DNA from 4 places in the Trichococcus flocculiformis genome. Region 2 is predicted to be linked to each of the others. Evidence: predicted binding sites of a transcription regulator. Region 2 holds the regulator's gene; each other region holds the start of a gene.
What was found. Region 2 encodes LexA, which represses DNA repair genes until DNA is damaged. Its sites were predicted from a motif close to CNAACANNTGTTNG; they were not measured.
Positions count from the first base shown of each region.

Region 1 (4,000 bases), 1.5 Mb from region 2:
TCTAATTTATTCATAATACTATGCTAGTTTACCAATATTACCTATGTCTTTCAATAAAGAATCAGATAAAAGCGCTCATTTCTGAACAATTTGTCCAAAAATATCAACTAATTTCCGGCATATAGCTCATCGAAGAAAATTTATTGAATTCCTTTTTGAACAGGAGCTTGACGGTTCCCCGCGCCCCGCTCCGGTTTTTTTCGATGATGACCTCTACGACATTATTCTCTTGCTCATCCCGTTCCGGTTCTTCGCCGCCTTCACGTTCGTAATAGTCGTCGCGGTACAGGAAAGCAACGATATCGGCATCCTGCTCGATCGATCCTGATTCACGGATATCGCTCAATACCGGACGTTTGTCTTGCCTTTGCTCCACGCCACGGGACAATTGGGAAAGGGCGATGACCGGTACTTTCAGTTCCTTCGCCAACTTCTTCAATTGACGCGAAATGTCTGAAACTTCTTGTTGACGGCTTTCGCGGTTGTTCCCTTCAATCAGCTGCAAGTAGTCAATCACAATAAGTCCTAACTTTCCCTGTTCCTGCAGCAAGCGACGACTTTTTGCCCTTATTTCCGCAATCCGTATACCTGGTGTATCATCTATAAAAATCTTGGACTGTCCCAAAGTCCCCATCGCCATGATCAGGTTGGACCACTCATCTTCAGAAAGCTGCCCTGTCCTCAAGTGACCGGCATCGATGTTCCCTTCCGCACACAGCATCCGGTTAACCAACGACTCCGCCCCCATTTCCAAACTGAAAATGGCAACTACCTGATCCGCCTTGGTTGCGACATTCTGTGCGATGTTCAGAGCAAAGGCGGTCTTACCGACCGCCGGACGAGCTGCCAGGATGATCAATTCTTCTTTCTGAAGACCCGCCGTCATTTTATCCAAGGCGATGTATCCGGTGGGCACCCCTGTGACGTCATCGCTTTGTTGGGCCAGCGACTCGATGTTCTGCAGCGACGCCGAAACGACATCCGATATGCGGATGAAACCGGAGCGATTTCTCCGTTCGGATACCTGAAGAATATTCTGTTCGGCGCTGTCCAACATCACGGCAAGCTCATCACCCTCTTCATAGCCTTTGCGGACGATTTCTGTAGCCGAGCGGATCAGGTTGCGCAAAATCGATTTCTCTTCTACTATCTTGGCGTAATATTCCACGTTGGCTGAAGTCGGTACCGCAACCGCCAATTCGGCCAAATACTCCATACCGCCAGCATTTTCAAGCTGATTCTTCGTATCCAACTCATTCGCGATTGTGACGACGTCTATCGCTTCGTTTCGGTTGTTCAATTGCAAAATCGCGTCAAAAATAATCTGATGATTTTTTCGGTAAAAATCAGATGTTTCAAGGTATTCCAAAACATTCACAACCGTTTCAGGATCCAAAAAAATGGAGCCCAGAACGGATTGCTCTGCTTCTATACTATGAGGAGGTATGCGATCTTGAAGTGTTTCTTCCATTTTATATTTTCACCCTTTAGGTTTTATTCATTTCGACAAGGAACCGGTTACTGGTTTACCCATCTTTCGCTCTCTTATTGTACTGTAAACTGGAGGCTTTTACAACCAACGAAAGGGAACGCTTGTTCTGTTTCGAGTCAATATTTATCCCCCTCTACACAAGCAAAAAGACAGAGATGGTTATCCCTGTCTTTCGTTTATATCTGGAAAATTATTATCCTTCAGTCACTTGGACAGTCAACATCGCTGTCACTTCCGGATGAATTTTTACGGGCATTTTCGTGAAACCTAATGCTCGGATAGGACTGTCTAATTCAATTTTCCGCTTATCCAATTTAACATTATGTTGCTTCTGTAATGCTTCAGCAACCTGTTTCGTTGTTATCGAACCAAACAAACGACCATCTTCGCCAATTTTTGCGGACAATTTGATGATTGATTCATCCTTCTCCAGAAGTGCCTTTAATTCTTGAGCAGCGGCTAACTCCTCAGCCTGCTTCTTCTCTTCAGCCTTCTTTTGGCCTTTCAATGCAGAAATCGTAGCAGCATTCGCTTCTTCCGCTTTACGGTTTTTGATCAGGAAATTAGCGTAGCCATCCGCAATATCTTTGACTTCCCCTTTTTTCCCTTTACCTTTAACGTCCTCTAAAAATACAACTTTCATTTATTATTCCCCTTCCTTGATTTTTTTTGGATCTATGACTGCCTTCAATCTCTCAACGACTTCATGGACCGTCGTATTCTCAATCTGCGTGGCTGCATTGGATAAATGTCCGCCTCCGCCTAATTTTTCCATGATAGTCTGCACATTATATTGCCCCAGACTTCTGGCACTGATTCCAACTCTGCCGTCCTGACGTTTTGTAACGACAAATGAGGCGTCTACTGCTTCCATCGATAACATCGTGTCGGCTGTTTGAGCAGCGACAACCGTATCATAGATTTTTTCATCTTCTCCATGGACGATTGCGAGGTTACCGTTCACAAATTCCATCGTTTGCAGCAAATGACTACGCAACAGATAGGTATCCAAGTCCTCTTTCAATGATTTCTGGATCAGAACGGTATCCGCTCCGTTCGACTGCAGATAACTGGCAGCATCAAAAGTCCTGGATCCGGTTCTCAAGCTGAAATTGCGTGTATCGACAATAATCCCAGCCAGCATAGCCGTTGCTTCTATCTTATTGATGGCATCCATCTCATTGGATTGATATTCAAACAATTCAGCGATCAATTCCGAAGTGGATGACGCATAGGGTTCCATATAGACCAAAACAGAGTCTTTGGGAAATTCTTGTCCACGTCTGTGATGATCCAAGACGACTATTTTTTTGGACAGATTCAAAAGTCCAGGGGCCGGTGTCATGGAAGGACGATGCACGTCAACCATCACGATAAGCGTTTGCGGAGTCACCAATGCCATTGCCTGCTCAGGCGAAATGATTCGCTTCGCAATCAAAGGATCTTTGTCTATCTCCTGCATAATCCGATTCACATCATTGGAAAATTGCTGCGGATCCAATACTATCCAAGCCTCCCGATTGTTCATCTGAGAGATTCGGCGGATCCCTAAACAGGAACCGATGACGTCCATATCAGGATAACTATGCCCCATGATGATCACTTTATCAGCATGAACGATGAGTTCTTCCAAAGCCTGGCTGATCATTCTTGCACGGATACGAGTCCGTTTTTCCATCGGATTCGTTTTACCACCATAGAAACGGGCATCTTCATCTTCAGCCCTCACAACAACCTGATCGCCACCTCTTGCCAATGCTAAATCAATATTCGACTGCGCCATTTTAGCGACTTCTTTAAAATTGGTTTGCTCAAAAGTTTTCTCATATGAGAAGCCCATACTCAGTGTCAACGGAAAATTTTGCTTGTAGGTTCTTTCTCTGATTTGATTTATGATATCAAAATTGTTTTCTTCGATTTTATTCAATGCACGCATATTGGTCAATGCTATGAAGCGGTCATCATCCACTCGTTTCAAAAAAACATTATTCATATTAGCCCAGTTTGTGAGTTGGTTCGTCAGATAGTTGTTTACATTCGATCGCTTGCGATCATTCATGGATTGGACAGCCTCATCATAATTGTCGACAATGATATTCCCAAAAACAAATTTTTCATCTTTGTATCTTTCTTCAATTTTGGCATACTCCGTTATGTCCATCAAATAAATGACGCCAATATCCTCTTGAATAATCATATCAAAATAATGATCTCCCCATTTCACACGGCGCATCACATAATCCTGCGAACCCTTAAAAAGCTGATATAATTCTTCATCGACCACGTTCAGCTTACGTCCCAATGTGTCTTTCTTGCCAAAATACTTTATTAAATATGGGTTCATCCATTGGATTTCTTCTTGCTTATTATATAGAAGTATCCCAATAGGCATTTTAATTAAAGCCTCTTGTTCACCTTTTTTTATTCGATAAGATAAGTCAGATATGTATTGATTAGTTTCGTCAATCAAATACTCCGAAGAATAACTGATGAACCCAAAAATTCCAA
Region 1 is NZ_OY759718.1:400,003-404,002, forward strand. It holds gene dnaB (replicative DNA helicase) at 104-1,471, opposite strand; gene rplI (50S ribosomal protein L9) at 1,686-2,135, opposite strand; gene ACKPCD_RS02230 (DHH family phosphoesterase) at 2,139-4,000, opposite strand, start outside.
Region 1: a site for LexA is predicted at 1,587-1,600, ahead of dnaB (replicative DNA helicase). Genes of this name have one in related genera too.

Region 2 (4,000 bases):
GGTTTCATCAATGAGGTCAAGAATCCCGTCAAAAGGGCTTTGGCTGATACACAAGTATACAAAGATCGCCTGCAGAAAATGGAAGCTGAAAAAATATTCATCTACAGCCCGTTTTCGCAACTGACAAAATGGTTGAATGAACAGATGATGGTTCAATAATTAGGAGGAACATAAAAATGGATTTAAAAAAATATATTGCTGACGTAAAAGATTTTCCGGAACAAGGCATCATTTTCCGCGATATTTCCCCTTTGATGGCAAATGGCGAAGCCTATCGTTATTCAATCAAGGAAATCGTGAAATATGCTCAAGACTTGAATGTTGATAAAGTAGTCGGACCTGAAGCGCGTGGCTTCATGGTCGGTTGCCCTGTGGCTGTGGAATTAGGCTGCGGATTCGCGATGGCCCGCAAAAAAGGCAAATTGCCCCGCGAAACAGTTGAAGTATCCTACGGGCTGGAATACGGGAAAGCGACATTGCAACTGCATCAAGATGCCATCTTGCCTGGCGATAAAGTGCTGGTCTGTGATGATTTGTTGGCTACTGGCGGCACTACAGCCGCGACTATAGAATTGGTTGAAAAATTAGGCGGAGAAGTTGTGGGCTTGGCGTTCTTGATCGAGTTGCTGGATTTAAAGGGCAGAGATCTGATCCAAGGGTATGACATCTTCACGCTGATGGAATACTAAGAGAAGTAATCCTAAATAAGCATAGACACGCAAAAAGGCTGCCGGTTGGCAGCCTTTTTGCGTCAGTTGGAGGACTGTTCTTTAAATGATGTGGTTCCGGTACAGGCCGACTACTTTACCCAGGATGAGGACAGAATCCAGGATGATCGGATCCATGCTCGAATTTTCAGGTTGCAGACGATAGTAGTTATTTTCTTTGTAGAAACGTTTGCAGGTCGCTTCATCATCGTCCGTCATGGCTATGACGATATCTCCGTTTTCAGCCGTGTTCTGTTTTCTGACAATGACGGAGTCGCCATCGAAGATGCCGGCATCGATCATGCTTTCTCCGCGGATTTTCAACATGAATAAAGATCCCGCATTGGATTGCAGATCCGGGGGAACCGGGAAATAGTCGGTTGCTTCTTCTACGGCAAGTATGGGCGCTCCGGCTGTGACAGTACCCAACAACGGCATTTTATCTGATAGGATCCCCAATTTGTCCAGACCTGCTTGGGTCAATTCTATCGCACGGGGTTTTGTAGGATCCCGCTGGATAAAACCATTTTTTTCAAGACGCGACAGATGGCCATGAACCGTAGATGTAGATGACAGTTTTACCGCATTTCCGATTTCCCTTACGGTCGGCGGGTAGCCCTTTTCCTGGACTTCTTCATAAATGTATTGAAGCACTTCAATTTGGCGTGAATCTTTATTTTTAACCATGAGATCATCATCTCCGTAATCCTATATTTATATCGTTTAGGATACCATTAATCCCTCAAAAAATCAAACAGATGTTCGCATGTTCTTTGAAAATTATGTTAGAATATGCCTAGTATTGCCACAAATACAGCAAATGTTGAAGCGTTTTCCAAAAATCGCTAAATTTATCCGTGATTGCTATTTCTTTTTCTCATAATCTTTAGTACAATTAATGAATGAATGCTTTGGAAAGGGGGATGAATACGTGTCAACAACAGCATGGGTAATGATGGTTATTTTAGGAATAGTAATAGGAGCGGTTGGCGGATTTTTCCTTGCAAGACGTTATATGGTAAAATATTTTGAAGAAAATCCACCGATCAATGAAGAAATGTTGCGTTCTATGATGATGCAGATGGGTCAAAAACCATCCGAAAGAAAAGTTAAACAAATTATGGCTTCGATGAAAGCACAATCAACAAAGAAAAAGAAATAGACTAATGAAATAATATACAAAATGTGGATCTTTACGGTTCCACATTTTTATTTTGTCTGAATAAACGCAAGAAAGGGGAAATATCCGTGAGTATTTTCAAAAAATTGAGTTGGTTTTTTCGTCAGGAATGGAAAGCCTATTTTGTGGGCGTCTTTTTCCTGATCATTGTGGCGATACTTCAGGTTGTATCGCCGCGCATCGTCGGAATCATTATCGATGAAATTGCACTTGGCACGTTAACGATGGCTTCTTTGTGGAAGTGGACAGTGATCATATTGATAGCGGGCGTGCTGCAGTACCTCTTCCGTTATATTTGGAGGATGAAGATTTGGGGAACTTCAGCAGAACTGGAAAAGATACTTCGGTCAAGATTGTTCAAGCATTTCACCGAAATGGATGCTGTCTTCTTCCAAAAGTACAGGACAGGCGATCTGATGGCGCATGCGACGAATGATTTGAATGCCATCCGCATGGTCGCCGGCGCAGGTATCCTGACATTGGCAGATTCAATTTCTTCAGGCGGGATCACGCTCTTTACGATGTTCTTCTTGATCGATTGGCGTTTGACGCTCATTGCTATGATCCCATTGCCGGCTTTGACGTTGGTGTCACGAATCCTCGGACAAAAGATGCATAAACGATTCCGCAAAGCACAGGCCGCTTTCTCGAGTTTGAATGACAAAACGCAAGAGAGCGTATCCGGCGTCAAAGTCATCAAAACTTTTGGTGAAGAAGAAGAGGATATTCGTGATTTCGAAGCAATGACAAAAGATGTCGTTGCAAAAAATAAATCTGTCTATCTGGTTGATGCCTTATTTGATCCAGCTATCCAACTTATTTTAGGACTTTCATTTGCGCTGACAATCATATTCGGAGGTCGCTTTGTCGTGGAAGGCAGCATCAGTATCGGTCAGTTGGTTTCGTTCATCAGTTACATCGGAATGATGGCGTGGCCAATGTTGGCAGTGGGTAGGCTTTTCAATGTACTTGAGCGAGGCAGTGCCAGTTATAGCAGGATTGATGAGCTTCTGAAGGAAAAATCAACGATCCAGGAGCAGAAAAATGCCATCCGGACTGTGGTTTCAGGCGATTTGGATTTTCAGGTATCCTCATTCAACTATCCAAACAGCAAAGAAATTAGCCTCCATGATGTCACCTTCCATTTAAAGCGGGGGCAAACGTTAGGGATTGTCGGCAGAACTGGATCGGGCAAAAGTACGATTTTCCGTCTGCTGTTGCGTGAGTATGACCAATATACAGGCAGCATCAACTACAATGGGATCGATATTCGCGATTATTCATTGGATGCATTGCTGAGCGGAATCGGTTACGTTCCCCAAGACAACTTTCTGTTTTCTTCTGACGTCAGGGAAAATATCCGTTTCGCTGATCCATCCATCAGCCAGCAAAAGGTGGAGGAGGCAGCGCGCTTGACGGCCATTCATCATGATATCCTTGGCTTCCCCGCTGGATACGATACGATGGTCGGCGAGAGAGGTGTTTCTCTGTCAGGTGGGCAAAAACAACGGATAGCGATTGCGCGAGCCTTAGTCACCGAACCAGAACTGCTTATTTTGGATGATTCTTTATCTGCTGTGGACGCGAAAACCGAAGAAGCAATCTTGACGGGACTCAAGCAACAACGAGTCGATCAGACAACAATCATCGCAGCCCATCGGATCAGCAGTGTGATGCATGCGAATGAAATCATCGTTCTTGATGAAGGACGCATCGTCGAACGCGGGACTCATCATGAGTTAATGGAATTGAACGGGTGGTACCGAAGAATGTATGAGAAACAACAACTCGAAACAAAATTGGAAGGGAAGGATGAAGCATGAGTGGATCAGCATGGTCTAAGACAATCCCATTGAAGGAACAGCTACGGGTAATCAAAAGAATTTTCCGATTTGCCCATCCTTTTCGTTATCAATTTTTCATCGCCTTGCTTTTCAGTATCGCGTTATCGTTGGTGAATGTTGTGGCCCCGCGAATCATCCAAATTTATATGGATGATTATCTGGCTGTGGGCGATGTCACGACCAATATCAGTCTGTTTTTTGCGATGGCCTATCTGGGATCCATACTGCTGAAGATGTTAGTCACTTATCTGCAGCGTTATATATTCAGC
Region 2 is NZ_OY759718.1:1,950,495-1,954,494, reverse strand. It holds gene recJ (single-stranded-DNA-specific exonuclease RecJ) at 1-159, shown strand, start outside; gene ACKPCD_RS09260 (adenine phosphoribosyltransferase) at 177-689, shown strand; gene lexA (transcriptional repressor LexA) at 771-1,394, opposite strand; gene ACKPCD_RS09250 (YneF family protein) at 1,639-1,869, shown strand; gene ACKPCD_RS09245 (ABC transporter ATP-binding protein) at 1,956-3,710, shown strand; gene ACKPCD_RS09240 (ABC transporter ATP-binding protein) at 3,707-4,000, shown strand, end outside.

Region 3 (4,000 bases), 890 kb from region 2:
CATGCCCGCTACCGGGATGTCCAATCCGAGCTCGTCCTCCAGCACTTCCTTGGCGGCATGCACCTGAACCTTGCCGCCGTCCATCAGGATCAGATCCGGCATGGCGCGGCCTTCGCGCAGCAAACGGCTGTAGCGGCGGCGGATGACTTCCTGCGTCGTCGCGAATTCATTGCTGCCTTCGACCGTCTTGATTTTGTATTTCCGGTAGTTTTTGCGTTCCGGCTTTCCGTCCCGATAGACGACCATCGCCGAGACCGGATTGGTTCCCTGGATGTTCGAATGGTCGAACGACTCGATAACCTCCAGATATTCGATGCCGAGCGCCTCGGAAAGTTCCTGGATGGCGCCGACCGTCTTGTGGGTGTCACGCTCGATCAGCATGAACTTTTCCGTCAGCGCCAGTTCGCTGTTCGTGATCGCCAGTTCGAGGATGCTGCGCTTGCTGCCGCGGACAGGCGTGTGCACTTTCGTTCCGAGCGCTTCCTGCAGCAGTTCCGTGTCGACGCCTTTCGGCACGAGCACTTCCTGCGGCAGGATATGATTGGGATCCTGATAGAACTGCATAATGAAGGAAGCCAGCTCTTCTTCAGGCGTATCGTAGCAGGGGAAAAGGGCGGCTTCGCGCTTGATGATCGAGGATTGGCGCAGCAGGAAGACTTGAATCGACAGCCAGCCTTTGTCCATATGGAAGGCGAAGACGTCGCGGTTCGTGTAGTCGCGCGACATGACCGTCTGTTTTTCCACAGTCGCCTCGATGTAGCTGATCTGATCGCGGTAATCGGCAGCCTGTTCGAAATTCAGGCTTTCTGCGGCGCGGTGCATTTTTTCGCGCAGATCTTTCTTGATCTCCTTGACGTCGCCATTCAGGAAAGCGGCGATGCGTTTGATCTGGGCATCGTATTCCTCTTTTGACACCTCATGATCGCAGCAGCCGATGCATTGGCCCATATGGTAATAGAGGCAGGCGCGTTTCGAATTCTTGGCGCACTTGCGCAACGGATAGATTTTCTGGATGAATTCCTGCGTCTCCGTCGCCGCGTAGACGTGCGGATAGGGTCCGAAGTAGATGCCGCCGTCATCCTCGACCGTCGAAGTGATGATGAGCTGCGGATCTTTTTCGTTCGTGACCTTCAGATAAGGATACATTGTCCCTTGTTTCAGTTTGATGTTGTATTTGGGCTGGTAACGCTTGATCAGGTTGATCTCCAGCAGCAGCGATTCCTTGTTCGTTTTGGTGACGATCGTTTCGAAACGGTCAATGTCCGCGACCAACAGCTGCGTCTTGCCTTCGTGCTTGCTGTGGAAGTACGATTTAACTCGGTTCTTCAGATTTTTGGCCTTGCCGATGTAGATGATTTCGTCATCCTTGTCCCGCATGATGTAGCAGCCGGGCAAGTCGGGCAGCAGCGCTAATTTTTGGTTGATTTCTTCTCTGCTCATCCGTTTCAATCCTTTTACTTTTCGTTGAGAATAGTATACCATGAATGGAAACATACGTTCAGTCGTTTGATTCTGAACGCAGTCATTTTGGGGACGATAACCGCCTCTCCAGCAAGGAAGTGCAAACAGTGTGATCAAGCAAATAAAATATGAAAAGTGGCAGCGTCAAACCGCTCTCTTTCTGGGCAGCCAGACGATTTCCCTGTTCGGCTCGTCACTTGTCCAATACGCAATATTCTGGTACCTGACCTTGGAAACACAATCCGGCGTCATCATGACCTTATCGACCATCTTCGGCTTTCTGCCAACTTTCTTCATCTCGCCATTCGCCGGGGTGTGGGCCGACCGCTATAACCGGAAGCGCCTGATCGTCCTTTCCGACGGCATCATTGCGCTCTCGACTTTGGTGCTGGTCCTGCTGTTCTTGGCGGGGCAGCGTTCCATCTGGATTCTTTTGGCGACATCGGCCATCCGCGCATTGGGTGCGGGCATCCAGATGCCGGCGGTCGGCGCCATCCTGCCGCAGATCGTCCCTGAAAAGGAGCTGACCCGGATCAACGGGCTAAACGGCAGCATCCAGGCTGTCGTTATGCTGGTTTCGCCGATGATCAGTGGCGCGCTTTACCAATTTGCGCCGATGGAAGGTATCTTTCTGATCGATATAGTGACAGCTGCTTTGGCGATCGCTATCCTCGTGTTCTTCCTGAAAGTCCCTACGCATGAAAAAGCCAGCCAGGAACAAGTCAGCAATTACTTGCAGGACATGAAGCTAGGCTTCAGCTATATCCAAAATCATACTTTTATCAAAAGGTTGTTCCTCTATTTTTCGCTTGCTTTCTTCATGGCAGCACCGGTGTCGTTCCTGTCACCGCTGCAGGTTGCACGCTCATTCGGCGATGACGTCTGGCGCTTGACGGCGATCGAAATCGCCTTTTCGATCGGGATGATCGGCGGCGGCCTCTGGATCGCGTCATGGGGCGGATTCAAGAATCGGATCCATTCCATCGCGGCCGCGATTGCGGTAATGGGTTTGTGCTCTTTCGGGATGGGCGTCATCCCGAACTTCTGGATTTATCTCTTCCTGATGGGCTTGGTCGGACTTTTCATTCCGCTCCTGAACGCTCCGAGCATGACGCTCTTGCAGGAAAAGGTCGAAGAAGATTTCCTCGGACGCGTCTTCGGCGTCCAAAGCATGGTCGCAAGCGCAATGATGCCTTTAGGGATGCTGGTATTCGGGCCGCTGGCGGACCGGATGGCAATCGAAATCCTGATGGCCGTATCGGGCCTATTCCTGATGGTCGTGGCCTTCTTCGCCATCCGCGACCGTGTCCTGCTTGAAGCAGGCAAACCCGAACCTTCGGACACCGGAAAAGAATCAAACTAAAGACTGGAGCTGCCGTATTCGGCAGCTCTTTTTTGTGGATGTCCGATACTTTGCGTTAATCGGACAAGCAGCATCCGCAGCGCAAGACGAGCAGCAAAGCATGAATGTCGGCAAACCACAAAGAAGAACCCGTCCTAAAATCGGACGGGTTCTTCTTAAATTAATCAGTTTACAAACCGCATTTCAGCTGTGCGCCGCAGTTGGTACAGGTGTTGCAGCCGCCCAGATCTTCGACCGTCCCTTGACGGCAGATCGGGCAAGTGTCGCCGATTTCGTTGCCGATTGTGACGTCGGTAGCTTCGAGATTGGCTATCGAATCAACCAGGAAAGTCTTGTCCTTGTTGATTTTGACGTGCTCTTTCTCTTCCTCGAGCTTGCCTTCCTCATCCCAGACATTTTCTTCGGCTTTCAGCGTCAGTACCTGGGAATCACGGCTGCCGTCCACATAGACTGTTCCGCCTTTGGCACCGCCCAAGTAAAGGCGCTCGTAGATCTTTTCGACCTGATCGACAGTGTAGCCTTTCGGTGCGTTCACCGTTTTCGAAATGGAGCTGTCGACCCAGCGTTGAATCGTTGTCTGCACATCGACGTGCTCTTCGGGCGCAAGTGTCATGGCAGCCACGAAGTAATCAGGCAAGTTCTTCGGATCGGCATCTGGATGGCGATCCAGATATTCTTGGACGATATCCGCCTTCACTTCGATGAATTTGCCGAGACGCCCGCTGCGGTAATACGTGAATGAGAAGTAAGGCTCGAGTCCGGTGGAAACACCGGCCATCGTCCCGGTCGATCCGGTAGGTGCCACTGTCAACAAGTGCGAGTTACGGATGCCATATTTCAGGACGCCTTCGCGGATGTGTTCAGGCATTTTTTTCATATAGCCTGTATTGATGAAACGTTCGCGCAGGATCTGCGTCTCTTTACCGCTCTGTCCGACCAGGAACGGGAAGCTGCCGCGCGTTTTCGCCAACTCGATGCTTTCCTCGTAGGCCGCCACAGCAATCGTTTCGAATACTTGATCGATCAGCTGCAGGCTTTCCAGTGAACCGTAACGGACGCCGCAATAGATCAGCATGTCGGCCAAGCCCATGATTCCCAAGCCAATCCGACGTTCGCCAAGGGCTTGTTTTTTGTTTTCCTCCAGGAAGTAAGGGGTGGAGTCGATGACATTGTCCT
Region 3 is NZ_OY759718.1:1,055,711-1,059,710, forward strand. It holds gene uvrC (excinuclease ABC subunit UvrC) at 1-1,440, opposite strand, end outside; gene ACKPCD_RS05330 (MFS transporter) at 1,571-2,824, shown strand; gene ACKPCD_RS05335 (vitamin B12-dependent ribonucleotide reductase) at 2,994-4,000, opposite strand, start outside.
Region 3: a site for LexA is predicted at 1,496-1,509, ahead of uvrC (excinuclease ABC subunit UvrC). Genes of this name have one in related genera too.

Region 4 (4,000 bases), 910 kb from region 2:
AGTGAGCGTGCCGAAAGGTTCTCCGCAAGCCCCGTTGACGGATGCGGAACTGGAAAGCAAATGGCGCGAGTCGGCACCAAATCAGCATATAGCCGAGCAGATCATGGAGGCGATCCGCGGTCTGGAGAATGCCAAGGCGAGCGAATTGGGGAAATGGTTATAACGGGTTTACCAACTCATATTCATTTGAATAAGATTATCGAAATTAGAATTATCAGACCCGAGACCTTGAATAGGATATGTAAAGGAAGGCAATCGACCATCCAAGCATTGTCCTCTAAGTGGTTTCGGGTCTCTTTTTCAGTTCACACGTGAAATCCGGATTAAAATTACTCCACCTTACAGTATCCGGTTGCATCTAATTGCATCTAAAAAGGAAATCGCTAAGTTATTACAAAATGTATATCTAGATATGAAATATAACTATTGTACTTATTTATGGTGGCGGTATAGAATGGCGTTGTAGATGCTGATGGCAAATAGAGCGGGGGTGAGTGAATGATAACCATCAGAGGACTAGCCAAATCGTTCGGGAAACTGGAAGTGCTTAAGGATATCACGCTTGATGTCCGAGCCGGCGAAGTAGTCGCCATCTTGGGTCCAAGCGGATCAGGCAAAAGCACGCTATTGCGGTGCATCAATGGACTCGAGGAATTGACAAAAGGAAGTATCGAAGTGAACGGCATCACAGTTTCCGATTCCCAGTCCAAAAAGGAACGAGGGAAGCACGTGCGTGACATTCGCAAGAATACTGGTATGGTGTTCCAGCAATTCAATCTCTATCCGCACAAGACGGCATTGGAAAATGTCATAGAAGCGTTGTTGACCGTCAAAAAAATGGAAAAGAGTACAGACGTTGGACTCGGCGAAGAATTATTGAAGCGAGTCGGACTATTCGATAAACGGGTTGTCTATCCATCCCGGCTTTCAGGCGGTCAGCAACAACGCGTAGCGATTTCAAGGGCATTGGCGATGGATCCGGCTGTGATGCTGTTCGATGAACCGACCTCTTCTTTGGATCCGGAACTGGTGGATGAAGTGTTGAACGTCATCCAAGAACTGGCCAAGGAAGGTATGACGTTGGTCATCGTGACGCATGAGATGCAATTTGCCAGGAATGTTGCTGACCGGATCATTTTCATGGCAGACGGTGTAGTAGTGGAGGAGGGGCAGCCAAAGGATTTCTTTGCCGCTCCGAAAACAGAACGGGCCAGAAAATTCCTGAAAATGGAGGAAAAGAGCGAAAGAAATGAGGAGAAGCTATGATCGTGAAGACGATATGGGAAGGCGGCCGTAAATTCACCGCCCAGGGTGATTCAGGCTACGATATCAAGATGGATGCAACGCCAGCGTATGGCGGGATGGGCGAAGGTGCCACTCCTACCGAGATGCTGCTGGCAGCTTTGGCAGGCTGCATCGGCATAGACGTGACGATGATTTTGAACCGCTATTTGGATAAAATCAGCAAACTGGAGTTCATCACGGACGGAACCCGTAAAGAAGAAGCTCCTAAAGGTTTTGTCGCTATCACTATCACTTTCGTAGTGGACGGCGACATTGATGGCAAAAGAGTTTGGCGTGCAATCGACTTGAGTGAAGAAAAATATTGCAGCGTTTCTGATTCTTTGAATGCCGAAATCACCTATGACATTATTTTAAACGGCGTGAAGCTCACCAGAGAAGTGTAATGAAACAGAATAGAAAGAAATGGGATCGGAGTCTGATGGATAAAGGCTCCGTATTTTTGTCGAAAAACAGTTTGCTGTGAAATACTTTACCAAGAAATAGTCCTCTGATATATTAATAGACGATTGAATAAAGCGATGAGGCTTTATCATGAGAATGAGAAGGGATGGAAATGAAACATGGCAGACATCACATTTGAAATTGTCGAAGAACTCGGCGTCCTGTCCACCTCCGCAAAAGGCTGGACGAAAGAATTGAACCTGGTCAGCTGGAACGGCCGACCGCCAAAATACGATATCCGCGAATGGAGCCCCGATCACGAAAAGATGGGCAAAGGACTGACCTTCAGCGAAGAAGAAATGGCTGCTCTCGCCAAACTATTGAAATAACCAGAAAAGCGGAACGGGTTCCTTTGTCCTTTCCGAAGGGCTAACCCGTGAAGCTAGACATCATAAAAAAACCAACTGAAGCGAATCGGCTCCAGTTGGTTTTTCGATTTCAGCATTGCATCAAGAATGGCTTGTGCCGTGGCGTTTCCCGCGTTGATAGAAGAGGAACATCAAAAAAGCGGAAAGCAAGGCGGTGGCGGAACCGAAGTAGAAAGGTACTTGGTTATTGAAAGTATCGTATAACCATCCGCCGATTAGACTGGCCGGCAATAGGGTCATTCCCAGGAGCGCATTGTATAGCCCCAACCCGGTGCCTTTTTTCTCCTTGCCGATGATGTCGGATACCAACGCTTTCTGGATGCCGTCCGTCGCCGCGCTGTAGAGGCCGTAAAAGGCGAAGAGGCCGACGATGGCGAAATGGGTAGCCGCCTTGCCGAATCCAAAATAGATCAGCGCGAACATCAGATAGCCGCCGATGATGATGCGTTTACGTCCAATCTTATCGGACAGTTTCCCGAGCGGAACGGCGAAGGCGACGGAAACCGCATTGAACACCAGATACATGATCGGGATGAAGGCATCGCTGACGCCGACGTCGCTCGCTTTGATCAAAAGCAGGGCATCCGTTGAATTCCCCAGCGTGAAAAGGAAAACGATTGCCAGAAAAAGGTAGAAATCCTTGGGAAAATCCCGGAAGGATATTTTTCCTAGCCGTTCCGATTTGGTGCGTTTGGCTTCCTTCACAAAAAAGAGGATCGACAGCAGTCCCAAAAATCCCGGAATGGCCGCAAACAGGAAGACGCGTCGGTAATCGCCAGGAAAAGCGGCCAGTACAGCGAAGGCGGTCAGGGGCCCGACGATGGCTCCGCTGTTGTCCATCGCTTTATGGAAACCGAAATTCAGACCGGCGTTGTTGTTTTCTTCAGAAGAACCGGCCACAAGACTGTCCCGGGGAGCGGTGCGGATGCCTTTGCCGACGCGTTCGACAAAACGGATCGACAGGACCTGCAAGGGTGTCGTCACGAATGCGAACAGCGGGGAAAGGAGCGCGGTGATGCCGTAACCGATGATCATGAAAGGTTTGTTGCGTCCGATTTTATCGCTCCACCAACCGGAGAGGGATTTCAGGACGGAAGCGGTGCTTTCGGCGATCCCTTCAATCAGGGAGATTTCCGTTTTCGAGGCGCCCAGTGTCGTCAGAAATAAAGGCAGTATGCTGTAGACCATTTTTGTCGTCGTATCCGTCAGGAAACTGGTCAAGCCGACAAAGAAAATATTGCTTTCGACGCCGAGGATCCGCTTTTTCTTTTTGTGATTATCCGCCATCCCGAAAACCTTCTTTCCGATTATTTCTTCATCTCCATTTAATTCCTTTTTCGGCAAAAAGTCTAGCAGAGCGCCCGCGCGCATACGTCCGCTTCGGATGGGTCTGCCAAATGGATAATCAACCGGATTTTTGGTAAAGTGTACATATTGATATGTCCGGACTGAACACAGGTTATGAGGGAGGAATCGGAATGAAGGAATTGCAGGTCAGTCACACAACGTTGCATGTGCTCAAAGGAGACATCACCCACTGCGAAGTCGCTGCCATCGTCAATGCCGCCAATGAAAGCCTGCTCGGCGGAGGCGGAGTCGACGGCGCTATCCACCGTGCTGCCGGGCCGGAACTGTTGGCTGCCTGTCACCTTTTGAACGGGTGCCGGACCGGTGAAGCGAAGCTCACACCCGGCTTCCGGCTCAAAGCGGCTCATGTGATTCATACGGTCGGTCCGATTTGGCGGGGCGGGACGCAAGGCGAAGCGGATTTGCTGGCTTCTTGCTATCGAAAATCATTGGAATTGGCCGACGCCAACGGAATCCGCACGCTTGCCTTTCCGGCGATCAGCACCGGTATTTACGGATATCCACTAAGCCAGGCAACC
Region 4 is NZ_OY759718.1:1,038,286-1,042,285, forward strand. It holds gene ACKPCD_RS05245 (MmgE/PrpD family protein) at 1-163, shown strand, start outside; gene ACKPCD_RS05250 (amino acid ABC transporter ATP-binding protein) at 499-1,266, shown strand; gene ACKPCD_RS05255 (OsmC family protein) at 1,263-1,688, shown strand; gene ACKPCD_RS05260 (YdbC family protein) at 1,866-2,075, shown strand; gene ACKPCD_RS05265 (MFS transporter) at 2,196-3,401, opposite strand; gene ACKPCD_RS05270 (O-acetyl-ADP-ribose deacetylase) at 3,593-4,000, shown strand, end outside.
Region 4: a site for LexA is predicted at 1,749-1,762, ahead of ACKPCD_RS05260 (YdbC family protein). Genes of this name have one in related genera too.